Regions from separate parts of the Brevibacillus schisleri genome, predicted to be linked through region 2. Evidence: a T-box and tRNA genes for the amino acid it is inferred to sense, from the RefSeq annotation. Region 2 holds a T-box; the other regions hold tRNA genes.
What was found. The T-box of region 2 lies ahead of leuS (leucine--tRNA ligase). A T-box ahead of a tRNA ligase gene usually reads a tRNA of that ligase, here a tRNA-Leu.

Region 1: it encodes a tRNA-Leu, which carries the amino acid that the T-box ahead of leuS (leucine--tRNA ligase) is inferred to sense. The anticodon was not compared.
Region 3: it encodes a tRNA-Leu, which carries the amino acid that the T-box ahead of leuS (leucine--tRNA ligase) is inferred to sense. The anticodon was not compared.

What each region holds. Positions count from the first base shown of each region.
Region 1 is NZ_JBVNDM010000001.1:4,674,190-4,679,690, reverse strand. Features, by position in the region: rRNA gene ACUUHJ_RS22295 (23S ribosomal RNA) at 1-820, shown strand, start outside; tRNA gene ACUUHJ_RS22290 (tRNA-Asn) at 873-948, shown strand; tRNA gene ACUUHJ_RS22285 (tRNA-Thr) at 954-1,029, shown strand; tRNA gene ACUUHJ_RS22280 (tRNA-Glu) at 1,049-1,122, shown strand; tRNA gene ACUUHJ_RS22275 (tRNA-Val) at 1,156-1,231, shown strand; tRNA gene ACUUHJ_RS22270 (tRNA-Met) at 1,308-1,384, shown strand; tRNA gene ACUUHJ_RS22265 (tRNA-Asp) at 1,462-1,538, shown strand; tRNA gene ACUUHJ_RS22260 (tRNA-Thr) at 1,639-1,714, shown strand; tRNA gene ACUUHJ_RS22255 (tRNA-Tyr) at 1,722-1,806, shown strand; tRNA gene ACUUHJ_RS22250 (tRNA-Lys) at 1,814-1,889, shown strand; tRNA gene ACUUHJ_RS22245 (tRNA-Leu) at 1,955-2,041, shown strand; tRNA gene ACUUHJ_RS22240 (tRNA-Gly) at 2,061-2,136, shown strand; tRNA gene ACUUHJ_RS22235 (tRNA-Arg) at 2,143-2,216, shown strand; tRNA gene ACUUHJ_RS22230 (tRNA-Pro) at 2,251-2,327, shown strand; tRNA gene ACUUHJ_RS22225 (tRNA-Leu) at 2,353-2,440, shown strand; tRNA gene ACUUHJ_RS22220 (tRNA-Gly) at 2,455-2,528, shown strand; gene ACUUHJ_RS22215 (sensor histidine kinase) at 2,823-3,989, opposite strand; gene ACUUHJ_RS22210 (TerC family protein) at 4,203-4,853, shown strand; gene ACUUHJ_RS22205 (YkoP family protein) at 4,973-5,501, shown strand, end outside.
Region 2 is NZ_JBVNDM010000001.1:2,207,629-2,213,129, reverse strand. Features, by position in the region: gene ACUUHJ_RS11010 (helix-hairpin-helix domain-containing protein) at 1-224, shown strand, start outside; gene comER (late competence protein ComER) at 291-1,124, shown strand; gene leuS (leucine--tRNA ligase) at 1,219-3,636, opposite strand; T-box leader at 3,704-3,948, opposite strand; gene ACUUHJ_RS10995 (class I SAM-dependent DNA methyltransferase) at 3,988-4,737, opposite strand; gene rsfS (ribosome silencing factor) at 4,744-5,100, opposite strand; gene yqeK (bis(5'-nucleosyl)-tetraphosphatase (symmetrical) YqeK) at 5,100-5,501, opposite strand, start outside.
Region 3 is NZ_JBVNDM010000001.1:621,658-627,158, forward strand. Features, by position in the region: rRNA gene ACUUHJ_RS03245 (23S ribosomal RNA) at 1-377, shown strand, start outside; tRNA gene ACUUHJ_RS03250 (tRNA-Asn) at 431-506, shown strand; tRNA gene ACUUHJ_RS03255 (tRNA-Ser) at 514-604, shown strand; tRNA gene ACUUHJ_RS03260 (tRNA-Met) at 629-705, shown strand; tRNA gene ACUUHJ_RS03265 (tRNA-Leu) at 714-798, shown strand; tRNA gene ACUUHJ_RS03270 (tRNA-Glu) at 813-886, shown strand; tRNA gene ACUUHJ_RS03275 (tRNA-Val) at 920-995, shown strand; tRNA gene ACUUHJ_RS03280 (tRNA-Met) at 1,074-1,150, shown strand; tRNA gene ACUUHJ_RS03285 (tRNA-Asp) at 1,156-1,232, shown strand; tRNA gene ACUUHJ_RS03290 (tRNA-Phe) at 1,268-1,343, shown strand; tRNA gene ACUUHJ_RS03295 (tRNA-Thr) at 1,362-1,437, shown strand; tRNA gene ACUUHJ_RS03300 (tRNA-Gln) at 1,442-1,516, shown strand; tRNA gene ACUUHJ_RS03305 (tRNA-Lys) at 1,522-1,597, shown strand; tRNA gene ACUUHJ_RS03310 (tRNA-Leu) at 1,666-1,747, shown strand; tRNA gene ACUUHJ_RS03315 (tRNA-Gly) at 1,799-1,874, shown strand; tRNA gene ACUUHJ_RS03320 (tRNA-Arg) at 1,882-1,958, shown strand; gene ACUUHJ_RS03325 (AAA family ATPase) at 2,155-3,108, shown strand; gene ACUUHJ_RS03330 (DUF58 domain-containing protein) at 3,123-4,328, shown strand; gene ACUUHJ_RS03335 (transglutaminase TgpA family protein) at 4,333-5,501, shown strand, end outside.

The DNA.
Region 1 (5,501 bases), 2.5 Mb from region 2:
GTAGCCTGGTATTGGAACTTTGTGCATCATGTACAGGATAGGTGGGAAGCTGAGAAGCAGGGGCGCCAGCCTCTGTGGAGCTGTCGGTGGGATACCACCCTTGATGTACGGAGTTTCTAACTCGTCGCCCTTATCGGGCGAGAGGACCATGCCAGGTGGGCAGTTTGACTGGGGCGGTCGCCTCCTAAAAGGTAACGGAGGCGCCCAAAGGTTCCCTCAGAATGGTCGGAAATCATTCGTAGAGTGTAAAGGCAGAAGGGAGCTTGACTGCGAGACCTACAAGTCGAGCAGGGACGAAAGTCGGGCTTAGTGATCCGGTGGTTCCGCATGGAAGGGCCATCGCTCAACGGATAAAAGCTACCCTGGGGATAACAGGCTTATCTCCCCCAAGAGTCCACATCGACGGGGAGGTTTGGCACCTCGATGTCGGCTCATCGCATCCTGGGGCTGAAGTAGGTCCCAAGGGTTGGGCTGTTCGCCCATTAAAGCGGTACGCGAGCTGGGTTCAGAACGTCGTGAGACAGTTCGGTCCCTATCTGTCGCGGGCGTAGGAAGTTTGAGGAGAGCTGTCCTTAGTACGAGAGGACCGGGATGGACGCACCGCTGGTGCACCAGTTGTCACGCCAGTGGCACAGCTGGGTAGCTATGTGCGGACGGGATAAGCGCTGAAAGCATCTAAGCGTGAAGCCCCCTCCAAGATGAGACTTCCCACAGCGCAAGCTGGTAAGACCCCTCATAGACGATGAGGTTGATAGGTTCGGTGTGGAAGCGCGGTAACGCGTGGAGCTGACGAATACTAATCGGTCGAGGACTTATCCACACACTCTTAGCAATCATGCGTATTCAGTTTTGAAGGAATAAACCTTCAACGTTCCTCGGTAGCTCAGTTGGTAGAGCAATCGGCTGTTAACCGATCGGTCGGCGGTTCGAGTCCGTCCCGAGGAGCCATATATGCTCCTGTAGCTCAGTCGGTAGAGCGTTTCCATGGTAAGGAAGAGGTCGCAGGTTCGATTCCTGTCGGGAGCACCAGATGTAATCTTATGATCTTGGCCCGTTGGTGAAGCGGTTTAACACAGCAGCCTTTCACGCTGTCATACAGGGGTTCGAATCCCCTACGGGTCACTTAGAAAAATCCCTACATCTTGTAGGTGATTTGGAGGCTTAGCTCAGCTGGGAGAGCATCTGCCTTACAAGCAGAGGGTCGGCGGTTCGATCCCGTCAGCCTCCACCACTTATATCAAAGGGCAAGGAAGGTCAGCTAAGCGCCATATCCTGTGGCAACACTGACACTCAGTCGTCCTGACTATCGCGGGATGGAGCAGCTCGGTAGCTCGTCGGGCTCATAACCCGAAGGTCGCAGGTTCAAATCCTGCTCCCGCAACCAAATTTTCTACTTGCTCTACGTCGAATCATCTTCTTGATCAAGTAGGATCGTAGTACCCAATAGCTACAAACAAACATGGAGCTGTGGTGAAGTTGGAGTTCACGCCGGTCTGTCACACCGGAGGTCGCGGGTTCGAGTCCCGTCAGCTCCGCCATCTTTCTTCACGAGATGGCATAGTTCATGAACATGAAAAAGGTTTAACGGAATAAAAAAACGTTGATTTTTCATGAAAGATATGCCATAATTAAAGATATGCCGGTATAGCTCAATTGGTAGAGCACCTGACTTGTAATCAGGGGGTTGTGGGTTCAAGTCCTATTGCCGGCACCATGAAACTGGGGAGATAGTGAAGTGGCTAAACACGGCAGACTGTAAATCTGCTCCCTCCGGGTTCGGCGGTTCGAATCCGTCTCTCCCCACCATTTTCATGAGCCATTAGCTCAGTTGGTAGAGCATCTGACTTTTAATCAGAGGGTCGAAGGTTCGAGTCCTTCATGGCTCACCAGTTTTTACAAACCCGAAAAGTGAAAGTCAGCTTGTTAACAGCTATGGCTACTTGGATGGGAAAATGCGGTCGTGGCGGAATTGGCAGACGCGCTAGATTCAGGTTCTAGTGGTGGCAACACCGTGGAGGTTCAAGTCCTCTCGACCGCACCAATCAATTTCTTCTTACAGTGCGGACGTAGCTCAATTGGTAGAGCGTCGCCTTGCCAAGGCGAAGGTCGAGGGTTCGAGACCCTTCGTCCGCTCCATAACATGTGCCCTTAGCTCAGCTGGATAGAGCGTTTGACTACGAATCAAAAGGTCGGGAGTTCGAATCTCTCAGGGCACGCTTCTTTACTACAAAAGTGAAGATAATAATTTGTCGGGAAGTAGCTCAGCTTGGTAGAGTACTTGGCTTGGGACCAAGGGGTCGCAGGTTCGAATCCTGTCTTCCCGACCATGATTTGCCCACGTTTTACAGGTTTGCCGGGGTGGCGGAATGGGCAGACGCAACAGACTTAAAATCTGTCGGGAGTTTCTCCCGTACCGGTTCAAGTCCGGTCCTCGGCACCAGCATTTATTTTGATGCGGGTGTAGTTCAATGGTAGAACTCCAGCCTTCCAAGCTGGTCGCGTGGGTTCGATTCCCATCACCCGCTCCATACAGAAAGCAGAGAGCCAATAGGTTCTCTGTTTTTTTGCTTTTAGGAAAGCAGAACTATTTTTACTTGAGACAAAAGTATGAAGGCTTATCCAATAGCTGAATAGATAAGCCTTTGTTCAATACAGGTATAAATGTTTGTCGAAAGCTGTCTGACGTTTTCTATGGTAGCAACATATGTTTTCGTGTACAGTAAAACTAAGGTCGCTTACCGATGAAATAATTGGTAACGGATCTCTTGCCTTGCCTCCTGCGTTGTCAGGGGGCTTTTTTGCGTGATACAAAAGAGGGCGAACTAGCGAGGTTCCATTCGCGGGCCAACTTCCTGGGCATTTGCAATCGGCAGAGAAACGATAAAGCGTGTGCGTTTTTCATTGGAATCACAATGGATCGTGCCTTGATGCTTTTCAATAATATTTTTACAGATGGACAAGCCAATACCCGTCCCATTTTGTTTAGTCGTAAAGAATGGTTGGAAGAGATTTTCCACGATCTCGGGTGAAATCCTTTCGCCGTTGTTTTCCACACTCAAATAGAGCCAACCATCTGAAGAAGTGGAGATGACATGAATATACTTGTCTGTACGATTTTGCACGGCGTCAATGGCATTGTTTAAGAGATTGACGACAACTTGCTTCAAGCCTTCTTCATAACATGCGAGTAAGCAGGGGTGGATTTGTTTTTCAAAACGTATGTTTTCTCCCACGAGGCGAGGGGTAATTAGCATCTCTACTTCTTCAAGCAGTTCTACTACTTGAACGGTTTTAAAAATTTCATCGAGAATTGGTTTTTTGGAAAAGCTGAGGAATCCGGTCAGTTGCCGATGTAAATTCTCAAACTCATGCATGACGACTTGGATATACGTCTGAAGCTGGGCCTGTTCCTGTGTAGACTCGCCGATCAGCTTCAAGAACCCTTCAATGGCGCACAACGGATTGCGCAGCTCATGAGCCATATTAGCGGCAATTTTTCCGAGCATGGTCAGTTTGTCGTTATGCAAATAGGAGATCGTTTCTTCCTTCTGGACTAGCTCTTTATTTATCATTTGTTCAAAGTGATAAACAGCCCAGAATACACTTTCATCCATGGCCTTGCCCAGTTGGCTTTCCAAATAGTGCATTTCTTGTGAGGAGAGGGACCATCTCTGTAATTCCGGTTGGAGAACCCGCCAGAATACATTCCGGTACAATTGATATGTGCGCAAAATGGAGGAGAAGGGGAATTCCTGAGAACGAAGCCATTCTCCCATATCTAATGCCCAAGTCTGCATGTCATGATCTACATCCTCAACCAAATAGCGAGCCAAGAGCATTGTTCGTTTTTCTGCAAAATCGCGAGGAATGGTCACGGGAATTTCCATGCTGCGAACAATTTCTTGCAGCCATATTGTGGTGATGCTTGGTGTTAAGTCTAAAATCTTCCTTGAAACATCATAAAGGTTTAGCGTCACGGTCTCCACCATCTCTTATCCACCCCACTAAAATCGTAAGGGAAAATGCCTAATTTAGACAAGGTATAATTAGCCTGATTTCGCAATAAAATGTATTTTTTTCGGAAGTTTTTATCTACAAAATCCGCTGAAAACCGCCTTTTTTCGGAAAAATATTCAATCATGAGTCCGATTCCAGTCGCATAAAGTAGAATGGACGAACTTTATTGGACCAGGGAGGCAGGGATGGGCGAGTATTTTTGGCTGGGTCTTGTACACATCTTCATGATCGATCTGGTATTAAGCAGTGACAATGCTGTGGTCATAGGTATGGCCTGCCGCGGACTCCCTCAACAGGAGAGACGAAGGGCCATTTTATATGGAACATTGGGTGCAATCCTCCTGCGAATTGTTTTAACGGGAATGACTACCTGGATGCTGGATATTCCTCTCGTGAAGGCAATCGGGGGAATCTTATTGCTGTGGATCGCGTGTAAGCTGATGCTGGGTGAGAATGAAGAGCTCACAGACGTATCGCATAATCAGACAATTGGTCAGGCAGTCAGGACCATCATAGTAGCAGATTTTGTCATGAGTTTGGACAATGTTTTGGCAGTTGGTGGAGCAGCGCATGGCGATTTATGGTTAGTTTTGCTGGGGTTAGCGATGAGTATTCCGTTATTAATGTGGGGAAGTGTGTGGATCGCTCGCATGATGAATCGTTTTCCCAGTATGGTCATCATTGGCGGCGGAATTCTTACCTTTACAGCAGTGGAGATGTGTCTTGAGGATCCGTATGTCTGGAAGTGGGTGAATCCTTTGCTTCTCAACCATATGTGGTTGCCCGTATTTGCTGCCGTAGTGGTCATGTTTTGGGGGCGGATGAAAAGGACGTAAAAGGTGAAAAGGATAGTGCATTCTTGGGCATACTACAACAAAGGTCATGACCGTTTTGCGGAATGTAAGTGGTCACATCCAGCTGAATGAAAACATAGCGGGAAAGGAACTTTTTCGAAATGAATACAAGCCTCTTGATGCTATGGGGATACTGGGATGAAATCTATCAGCGCTGTACCCGACTTACCTATATTGAGAAAGGGAACAATATATTTCGGGTTGTTGTTTTACGCTATCGGGGAGAGCCACTCGTTACTACCGATAATTGCATCATTCATGACGGGGATTTGATCTTAAAGCTACATATACACAATTATTACTTTGCTACCCTGTGCAAAGGAGTGAAGGATGAGCTGCGCGTGGCTCTTCTTTTGCGAAGACATATCCTCCAATCATTGCCGAAGCTAGCCACATTCCTGGATTCGATGGAAAATAAAGATCAAATAAAAGGGATAGTGGGAACGACCATGCTACATAAAGGGATAACACCTTTGGGCTTCTCGATTTCTGATGTGCCTATGACCTGGTTTTTTCGATACAAGCGATGGTACTTGCGTCTCATGCTCAGAATCGTGCATCCCAATGGAAAGCGGCGATTGCAATCATGGAATTATGAAATGCCCCTAAAGCGTGTTTATATGTCCAAGG
Region 2 (5,501 bases):
CTGCAAGCGTATCCACCACAGGTGCCTCTACAGTCATAAACCTCAACACGGCAACTGCCGAAGAGCTCATGAGTCTTCCCGGAATTGGAGAAGCTCGTGCAAAGGCAATCGTGGATTACCGGTCAAAACAAGGGCCATTTCGCTCGGCAGATGACCTGAAACAGATTGAGGGAATTGGCGAGAAGATGTTTGCACGGATAAAGGATCGACTGGTAGTACAATGAGATCCGGTCATGATCATAGGTGCTCCTACATAGAATGGGAAGAGAATATCGGAGGGAGGTATGCCCATGAATAGAATTGGGTTCATTGGTACGGGCAGCATGGGCAGTATCTTGATTGAATCATTACTGTCAGCCAAGGCGCTGACCCCTGGTCATGTCATTATCAGCAACAGAACCCCTGCGAAGGCGCAAAAACTGGCAGAAAAACATCCTGGGCTCATTGTTGCGCACATCAATGCCGATTTGGTCAAAGAAGCTACAACGATCGTGCTGTGCGTCAAGCCACTGGAATATAGCGTGATGCTCGAACAAATCGCTCCTGCCTTAACGCCAGACCACCTATTGATTACGATCACCAGTCCGATCAAGCTTGCGGATTTGGAGTCTCAAGTTCCTTGTGCCGTTGCCAGAGTCGTTCCTTCTATAACAAATGCCGTCATGAGTGGTGTCAGCTTATGTGAATTCGGGTCACGAATCAAAGAGGAACAGCGTCAATTCATACGAAGTCTGTTTGCGCACATTAGCTCCCCTATTGAGATTTCGGAGCCTTTCTTACGAATTACTTCTGACATTGTCAGTTGTGGGCCAGCGTTTATCAGCTATATTTTGCAGCAAATGATTCAAGAAGCCGTTGAAGAAACGGGTATTTCCGCAGAAGCTGCTACCTACATGACTACGCAAATGCTAATTGGGATCGCAGATCTTTTACGGGAAGAAGCGTTCACCCTCCCTACTCTCCAAAAAAGGGTCTGCGTGCCCGGAGGAATTACTGGGGAAGGACTGATTCCTTTGCAAGACGGTATTCCTGGTCTTTTCGCCCAAGTATTTCGCCGCACACAAGCGAAGTTTGCCGAGGATCAGGAACTGGTTGCACGAAATTTGAACAATCAGCCGCATTAGCGTATGACGACGTAAACGTGGATTGACGAAAAAAGGAGTGGATACCTGTCACTCTCAGGTTCCACTCCTCTTCTTATTTCTTGTCGCCCTTTTCTTAACGAACGACGATATTCACCAGTTTGCCTGGAACAGCGATGACTTTGACGATCGTTTTTCCTTCGATCAGTTCGTTAATCATCTCGTTGTTTTTCGCCATCTCTTCCATCTGTTCTTTCGTCGAATCAGAAGCGATGAGCAGCTTTTCTTTGTTTTTGCCGTTAATTTGCAGGACGATTTCTACCTCGTCTTCAACCAGCTTCGCCTCGTCGTACGTAGGCCATGCTGCGTATGCCACGCTCTCGCTGTGACCGAGTTTTTCCCACAGCTCTTCACCCAAGTGCGGAGCGATTGGAGACAGCATTTTTACAAAGTCCTCCATGAATTTCTTCGGCAAAACTTCTGCTTTGTACGCTTCGTTTACGAATACCATCAACTGAGAGATACCTGTATTGAAACGCAGGCCCTCGTAGTCTTCTGTTACTTTTTTCACAGTTTGGTGGTACACGCGCTCCATGCCAGCTACGTTGGAGGTTTCCACGATTTTTTCGTTCAGCTCACCGTTGTCACCCACAAACAGGCGATATACGCGATCCAGGAAGCGGCGTGCGCCATCCAAGCCTTTTGTCGACCAAGCGATCGATGCATCCAGTGGCCCCATGAACATTTCGTACAGTCGCAGTGTATCGGCACCATGGCTGTCGATGATATCGTCTGGGTTTACGACGTTGCCTTTGGACTTACTCATTTTCTCGTTGTTTTCACCCAGGATCATCCCTTGGTTAAACAGCTTTTGGAATGGTTCCTTGGTTGGTACGACACCGATATCGTACAGGAACTTGTGCCAGAAACGAGAGTAGAGCAAGTGCAGTACCGCATGCTCTGCACCACCAATGTAAATGTCGATTGGCAGCCATTCTTTCAGTTTGTCTGGATCAGCCAATGCCTTGTCATTGTGCGGATCGATGAAGCGCAGGAAGTACCAGCAGCTACCGGCCCATTGCGGCATCGTGTTTGTCTCACGGCGTGCTTTCATGCCTGTTTCCGGATCGACAGTGTTGACCCACTCCGCGATGTTTGCCAATGGCGATTCACCTGTACCGGATGGTTTGATTTCTTTTGTTTTTGGCAACATGATTGGCAGTTCGGATTCTGGAACGATTTTCATCGTGCCATCTTCCAGGTGGAGAATCGGAATTGGTTCACCCCAGTAGCGTTGACGGCTGAACAGCCAGTCGCGCAGACGGTACGTTACTTTGCGATTTCCTTTTCCTTCTGCTTCCAGCCACTCAATCATTTTGCTGATCGCCTGTTCTTTGTTCAAACCATCGAGCATGCCGGAGTTAATGTGCTCTCCGTCGCCTGCATACGCTTCTTTGGAGATATCTCCACCAGCGATGACTTGTTTGATTGGCAGATCGAATGTTTTCGCGAACTCATAGTCACGTTCATCGTGCGCTGGAACCGCCATGATGGAGCCCGTTCCGTAGCTGATCAGCACGTAATCTGCAATCCAGATTGGCAGACGCTCGCCGTTAACCGGATTGATCGCATACGCTCCGGTAAATACTCCCGTCTTTTCTTTTGCCAGATCAGTACGCTCCAGATCGCTCTTGCGCTTCGCTTGATCCAGGTACGCTTCTACTGCTTCTTTTTGAGCTGGTACGGTAATTTGTTCAACCAGCTTGTGCTCAGGAGCCAATACCGCATACGTCGCTCCGTAAAGAGTGTCTGGACGAGTCGTAAAGACGGTAAAGGATTCATCATGACCTTCGATACCAAAGGTTACTTCTGCCCCTTCAGAACGGCCGATCCAGTTGCGTTGCATTTCCTTGATGCTCTCTGGCCAATCCAGTTCATCCAGGTCAGCGAGCAGTCTTTCCGCATACGCAGTAATTTTCAAGACCCATTGCTTCATTGGGCGGCGTTCTACTGGGTGTCCGCCACGCTCACTTTTTCCATCAATCACTTCTTCGTTCGCCAAAACCGTTCCCAAAGCAGGGCACCAGTTTACAGCTACCTCGTCAATATAAGCCAAACCGTGCTCATACAGCTTCGTAAAAATCCATTGTGTCCACTTGTAGTATTGCGGATCAGTTGTGTTAATTTCACGATCCCAGTCGTAGGAAAATCCGAGCGACTTAATTTGGCGGCGGAAGGTGTTGATATTGTGCTCGGTGAATTCCGCCGGATCGTTTCCTGTATCGAGCGCGTATTGCTCCGCTGGCAAGCCAAACGCATCCCAGCCCATTGGATGGAGAACATTATATCCTTGCATCCGCTTCATGCGGGACAAAATATCAGTAGCCGTATAGCCTTCCGGATGTCCTACGTGCAAACCAGCTCCAGATGGATACGGGAACATGTCTAGTGCGTAAAACTTTTTCTTGCCTTCATCCTCGGAGGTTTTGAAGGTCTTGTTCTGCTCCCAATATTGCTGCCACTTCTTTTCGACATTGCGATGACTGAATACCATGGTAAAGCACTCCCATCTTAAAATAGGTAAAAATTAAAGAAAACCTCACATCCCAGATCGCTCTTGCGAAAGGGACGAGAGGTTGTTTACATTCCCGCGGTACCACCCAGATTGGCAAATGCCAAGCATTCACCCACTTGTTTCATCCGTATCGGGGATAAGCCGCTCACCCTTACGCAGTCATGACTTGGATGACCTTGGGGGCAAGTGCTGGGAGGTGAGTTCAGATAGATCCGGGTTGACTTGCACCATCCGTCAACTCTCTGTGAATGCTCGAATCCGATTCCTACTATTCCTCTTAAACGCGTCGAAATCTGTAGTTATAACGCCATTATAGTCAATCCGAACCAATCATGTCAAACTTTTCGGCTTGCGGGCTGAGAAAAATAGGCGTTCACTCGCTTCTTGTGGCGGCAAATCCGAGTAATCAGCGGTGATGATGATATCTGTGAAGCCAGCATCTGTCAGCCAGCGCATCAGTTGGACAGGCTGGTAAGCCCTTTGCCAATGCTCCTCTTCCATCCGCTCGTACAATCCGTTTGGCTGACGAATGAAAAACGTTAACTGATGCTCTACCTCTAGTCGCAGTGGGTCGCAAAAACATTGCCAAATGTACGAAACTTCATCTTCTACATGTGTGAACGTCTCATCTCCGAAAATGTGCAGCATCTTGTACGGACTGTGCACATCAAACAGAAAGCTCCCACCAGGCGCGAGATGGGCGAAAACGCGCTTGAACGTTTCCTGCACATCCGCTTCCTCTGTAAGATAGCTCAATGAATCACACAAGGAGATGACCGCATCCGCTTCCGGCAAGGACAGCTCCCGCATATCCTGCTGCACCCACGCTACTTCTACTTGCTCCTGCCTCATTTTGTCATAGGCGATTGCAAGCATTTCTGTTGAGAGATCCACTCCCGTAACACGGTATCCCCGCTTGGCGAGTGGGATCGCAATCGTGCCAGTCCCACAGCCAAGATCAATGACTCGCACAGGCTTCTCTCCCTTTTTCCAATGACGCTCGACCCAATCGAGCCACTGGTCATAAGGAGTATCCGCCATCAGCCTGTCATATACAGCGGCCATATGTGCGTATGCCATCTGTCCTTACCCTTGCGCGCTGAAGGAAACTTCCTCTGCGTCCTTCCACAGGCGCTCCAGGTTGTAAAACTCGCGATCTTCGCGATGGAAAACGTGAATGACGATATCTCCCAGATCAACCAGTACCCAGCGCCCTTCATCCGCTCCCTCGATACCGCGGACGTCAAAGCCGTTTTTGTGGGCTTGGTCACGGATTTCGCGAACAATTGCCTGTACTTGACGCTCGTTGTTTCCGTGGCAAATCATGAAATAGTCTGCGATCACAGACAGCTTTTTAATATCGAGCACCTTCAAGTTCTCTGCTTTTTTGTCCTCTGCTGCCTTCACAACCAACTGGGCCAAATCTTCTACTGTTTTAACCATCAAAACCCTCCTTCTCTCCCTTTGCGGGAAACCAAATCGTTATAGGCCGTCAATGTCAACGGGAAAACTGTCTTTTGCTTCTCTATCAAAAATTGAATGGTCCCTCCCAAGGCAAGTGCCAGGGCGGCATCCAAATCATGCATGGCTTTGGCGCGAATAAAATCGACACCGGGGTAAACCCGGTTTGGTTCTATATAGTCTGCCACACAGACGACTTTTTCTAACAGGGACATGCCAGCCCGCCCCGTCGTATGGTAGCGAACAGCTTGTAAAATATCTGCATCCGTTACACCCAGGTCAGTCTGGATCACAATCGCTGCTGCAAAGGCGTGCCACAGCTCTTTTTCCCCTTCCAAAAGCTCTGTAGGCATATCGTGGCGAACGAGAATCTCAAACATTTT
Region 3 (5,501 bases), 1.6 Mb from region 2:
GGGGCTGAAGTAGGTCCCAAGGGTTGGGCTGTTCGCCCATTAAAGCGGTACGCGAGCTGGGTTCAGAACGTCGTGAGACAGTTCGGTCCCTATCTGTCGCGGGCGTAGGAAGTTTGAGGAGAGCTGTCCTTAGTACGAGAGGACCGGGATGGACGCACCGCTGGTGCACCAGTTGTCACGCCAGTGGCACAGCTGGGTAGCTATGTGCGGACGGGATAAGCGCTGAAAGCATCTAAGCGTGAAGCCCCCTCCAAGATGAGACTTCCCACAGCGCAAGCTGGTAAGACCCCTCATAGACGATGAGGTTGATAGGTTCGGTGTGGAAGCGCGGTAACGCGTGGAGCTGACGAATACTAATCGGTCGAGGACTTATCCACACACTCTTAGCAATCATGCGTATTCAGTTTTGAAGGAATAAATCCTTCAACGTTCCTCGGTAGCTCAGTTGGTAGAGCAATCGGCTGTTAACCGATCGGTCGGCGGTTCGAGTCCGTCCCGAGGAGCCATATATACGGAGAGTTACCCAAGAGGCCGAAGGGGACGGTTTGCTAAACCGTTAGTATGCGCAAGCGTAGCGAGGGTTCGAATCCCTCACTCTCCGCCATATGTTTTAATCTCATAGCTTTATGGCGGTGTAGCTCAGCTGGTTAGAGCGTTCGGTTCATACCCGAAAGGTCGGGGGTTCGATTCCCTCCGCCGCTACCATATTAGCTGCGGTCGTGGTGGAATTGGCAGACACACCATCTTGAGGGGGTGGCGGGGCGACCCGTGCGAGTTCGAGTCTCGCCGACCGCACCATACTTCATAATCTTGGCCCGTTGGTGAAGCGGTTTAACACAGCAGCCTTTCACGCTGTCATACAGGGGTTCGAATCCCCTACGGGTCACTTAGAAAAATCCCTACATCTTGTAGGTGATTTGGAGGCTTAGCTCAGCTGGGAGAGCATCTGCCTTACAAGCAGAGGGTCGGCGGTTCGATCCCGTCAGCCTCCACCACTTATATCAAAGGACAAGGAAGGTCAGCTAAAAGCGCCACGTCCTGTGGCAACACTGACACTCAGTCGTCCTGACTATCGCGGGATGGAGCAGCTCGGTAGCTCGTCGGGCTCATAACCCGAAGGTCGCAGGTTCAAATCCTGCTCCCGCAACCAAATATGGAGCTGTGGTGAAGTTGGAGTTCACGCCGGTCTGTCACACCGGAGGTCGCGGGTTCGAGTCCCGTCAGCTCCGCCATTTTTCTTAAAGAATGGCGAAGATCAATCATAAATGGCTCGGTAGCTCAGTCGGTAGAGCAGAGGACTGAAAATCCTCGTGTCGGCGGTTCGATTCCGTCCCGAGCCACCACTAGTTAAATTTAACAGCGCCGGTATAGCTCAATTGGTAGAGCACCTGACTTGTAATCAGGGGGTTGTGGGTTCAAGTCCTATTGCCGGCACCACCTTTGGGGTATAGCCAAGCGGTAAGGCAACGGACTTTGACTCCGTCATTCCTAGGTTCAAATCCTAGTACCCCAGCCATTTTCGAGCCATTAGCTCAGTTGGTAGAGCATCTGACTTTTAATCAGAGGGTCGAAGGTTCGAGTCCTTCATGGCTCACCAGTTTTTTTAGCTGAACAAGCAAAGCTGTGTGATAGTAATAGCAATGCCTTTTCTGTTCTAAGTAAAATGCGGGTGTGGCGGAATGGCAGACGCACCAGATTTAGGTTCTGGCGGGCAACCGTGGGGGTTCAAGTCCCTTCACCCGCACCATACTATGACAGAAAGCTTTGCTCTTAGTACAAACCTCATAAGATGTAACATGCGGACGTAGCTCAATTGGTAGAGCGTCGCCTTGCCAAGGCGAAGGTCGAGGGTTCGAGACCCTTCGTCCGCTCCATTTATTTGTGCCCTTAGCTCAGCTGGATAGAGCGTTTGACTACGAATCAAAAGGTCGGGAGTTCGAATCTCTCAGGGCACGCCATATTTCATATGAAACCGAAGAGTAGGAATAGATCCTACTCTTTTTTTTGTAATAACTTGTGTATTTTTTCAAATTTTAAGCATTTTTTCCTTGTATCTCCTATTTGCATCCATTACTTTAGAATTACACTGAAAGCATGGAGGAACAGCTGTTACAAACCTGCGGCAGAATATCATGGAACAGGAGTTGTATCAAGATGAACCCTATCAAATTGGAACAAGTAAATCCTGCAATAGCTAGTTTAATCGATAATATAGAAAAAGTACTGATTGGTAAACGCTCTGCGATTGAGCTGGTGGTAGCGGCTGTTCTAGCGAATGGTCACGTTTTGCTCGAAGATGTACCAGGCGTTGGGAAGACCATGATGGTACGGGCATTGTCCAAATCAATCAGCGGTGAGTTTAAACGTATTCAATTTACCCCTGATTTGTTGCCAACGGATGTGACAGGGGTTGCTATCTTTAACCAAAAAAGTTTGGAGTTTGAGTTCCGTCAAGGGCCGATTTTTGCAAATGTCATTCTTGCAGACGAAATTAATCGGACTTCGCCGAAAACACAATCCGCACTCTTAGAAGCCATGGAAGAGCGCTCGGTAACAATTGATGGTGCTACGTATCGATTGGCAGAGCCGTTTTTTGTGATGGCTACGCAAAACCCATTAGAGTATGAAGGGACCTTCCCATTACCTGAAGCTCAATTGGACCGATTTATTATGCAAGTAAGCTTGGGATATCCAACGGTAGAGGAAGAAATGCGGATGCTGTCTAGATTCTCGGCAGCGAATCCATTGGAAGAGCTTCAGCCGGTTATGACCACCGCCGAGCTTGCGGAACTTCAACGCCAGGTATCAGCGATCAAGGTATCGGAAGGAATAAAAGAATACATCGTGCGTCTATGTCATCGTACGCGTGAGCATCATCATATTTATCTAGGCGTGAGCCCGCGCGGTTCTCTTGCTCTTTTCCGGGCTGTTCAGGCATTGGCATTCGTCCGTGGACGTGATTATGTCATTCCAGATGACGTGAAGGAACTCGTTCCAGTAGTGTTTGCACACCGTATGATTGTGAAACCAGAAGCAAGACTGGAAGGAGCAACCGTAGATCGGGTGTTGGCTATGATCTTGTCTGAGACCCGTGTCCCGGTAAGCTAAGGCGGTGATTGCAGATGAGACAGCAAAGGTGGGGTAAGCTCAAGGCGATTGCATTAGTTCTGGTCACTTATGTATTCGCAAAATTTCAAGGTGGCTTCTCAAGCTGGTTTCTTTTCTATAGTAGTTTGGTGTTTCTCCTGTATGAAATTGTCGCTTATGTACTCATGTTCACGAAGCTAGAAGTCGAGCGTGAACTAGATCGCAATCGTCTGCAGGATGGGGAAGATGTCATTGTAACGATTCGTTTGCGCCGGAGGATTTGGTTTCCGCTGGGCTGGAATATGATTATGGAGCCTTTGCCGGCGAGGCTGGCTGGCGTGTATGAGCCGCATCGACAACTGATATTCCCGTGGTTCAAAAGGGAAGTCGAGTTTCGTTATGTCATACCTAATGTACCGAGGGGATATTATCGTCTCGATGAATGTGTAGTGAGCGGCGGGGATTTCTTTGGTTTTTTTGAGCGCCGCAAAGTTTATTCGATTTCTCAGGAGTTTCTCGTTTATCCAAAATACAAAGAATTGACCCATTGGGCCCTGGGTGATGGGAGCTTCAGTGGGACGGTGCATGTTTCCCATCGGCGCTCTGATGACGTTGCAGCAGTACGGGGCGTAAGAGACTATCATCGGGGCGATCGGTTGAGCCAAATTCATTGGCGAGCTTCTGCACGGGGGACGGGTCTGAAGACGAAGGAATTTGAGCATCAGGCAATGAATCAAGCTGTCTTTTTCCTTGATGTGGAGAAGGCGAGCTACCATGGGAAGCCTGTGCACTTGTTCGAAACAGCGGTGAAGCTGGCCGCCAGTCTGATCGCTTATGCCAATCGGAATCAATACCATTATGGACTCGTGTACAAACAAACAGATCGCATATCGATACCACCAGGTCTATCCCATGCCCATTTCCTCAGAGTTTTTGATCAATTAGCTCGTGTCGCGCCAGAAGGACAAGAGTTATTTGCAAGAATTGTGGGAAGAGAAGCATTGGAGCAACCTCAAGGTGTCACTTTGATTATTATTACACCGCATGTAGAAAAAACGTTGATCAGTCGTTTGGTCACACTCGCCCAAAAAGGCAGACGGGTGCAGTTGTTTCTCATGCAGAACGAGTCAACCATTTCGCATGAACAAAAACAAGTGTTGCAGCTGCTTGGCGCAAACAAAGTAACATGTACGTCTATTCACATGGATGATCAAGAGTGGAAACGGATTGGAGGTGCATAGACTCATGAGCGTTTGGAGGCGTCCAACGATTTGGGAATGGGTCTTGGCCCTTTTTCTGTTCCTGATGTTACGAGAGTGGCTGATTCCTCTACAGACATTAACCGATACTGGCATTCTGTGGCCGTTTTATGCAATTGTGGGTGGAGTCATTATCATTGACCTGTTGATTCCTTATCGGTGGTTAACCCTGCCGATCAAGGCACTGGGGTTAATGGTGCTTTTGCATGTTACTTTATTTGACAAACCGTTTTTTGACTCGCAATGGATTGGTCAATTGTACGGGCAGATGATTCACGATCTTCCGTTAGCGTTTCAACAGGACTGGGCCAGCATGTCGGTCTTGTCGCGGAATACAATGTTTGATCTCGTCCTGGTGCTGTTAGCGACGATGTTAACGTACCTCGTGCTGGAACAACGGCAAGGCTTATGGTTTGTCTTTTTGACGGAACTGTATTTGGCTGTGTTGGATACCTTTCTCCCGTATGATGCCAGTGCAGGGGTTGTACGGACGCTGATTATTGGTTTCCTGATGCTGGCCATTAGCCACCTGATGAAGATGATGAACATGGCAACACTGGCAGGGAAGAGAAGCCGAATCATGCTCAACTCCCTTCTGGCTTCGGTGTTGGTCATTATGGCTTGCATTAGCATCGGTTATGCTGCACCGAAGTCAGGACCGGCATGGCCAGATCCGATCGCCTTTTTAACAGGGAAAGGGAACGATACCCCTGTTGGTGTGATGAAAAAAGTAGGATACGACAACAACGATGAACGGTTGGGCGGTCCTTTCCTGCAAGATAACACATTAGTGTTTATTGCAAAGACGAACGAGCACAGCTATTGGCGCGGTGACTCGAAGGACGTGTATACGGGAGTTGGCTGGGAAAAAGGCGATAGAGAGTATGAGTCAATCCTGGACCCGCAAACCTATACATGGGAGAATACGCTGTTCCAAGGGCTTGAAACGAAGAAGGTTCAAGCTACATTAGAATTTAAAGGCCCGCAGCAATTCCCGACTGTCTTTTATCAAGGTCAGCTGAAAAAGGTGAGCAATTATGCACCACCAGAGGCAACCGTTGTTTATGACAAAATGAATCAGCAGCTCGAAGTACGGGCGGGAAAAATCAACTTGGTTCAGCTGAGCGAGAAAAACGGTCGGCCAGAGTACGGCCC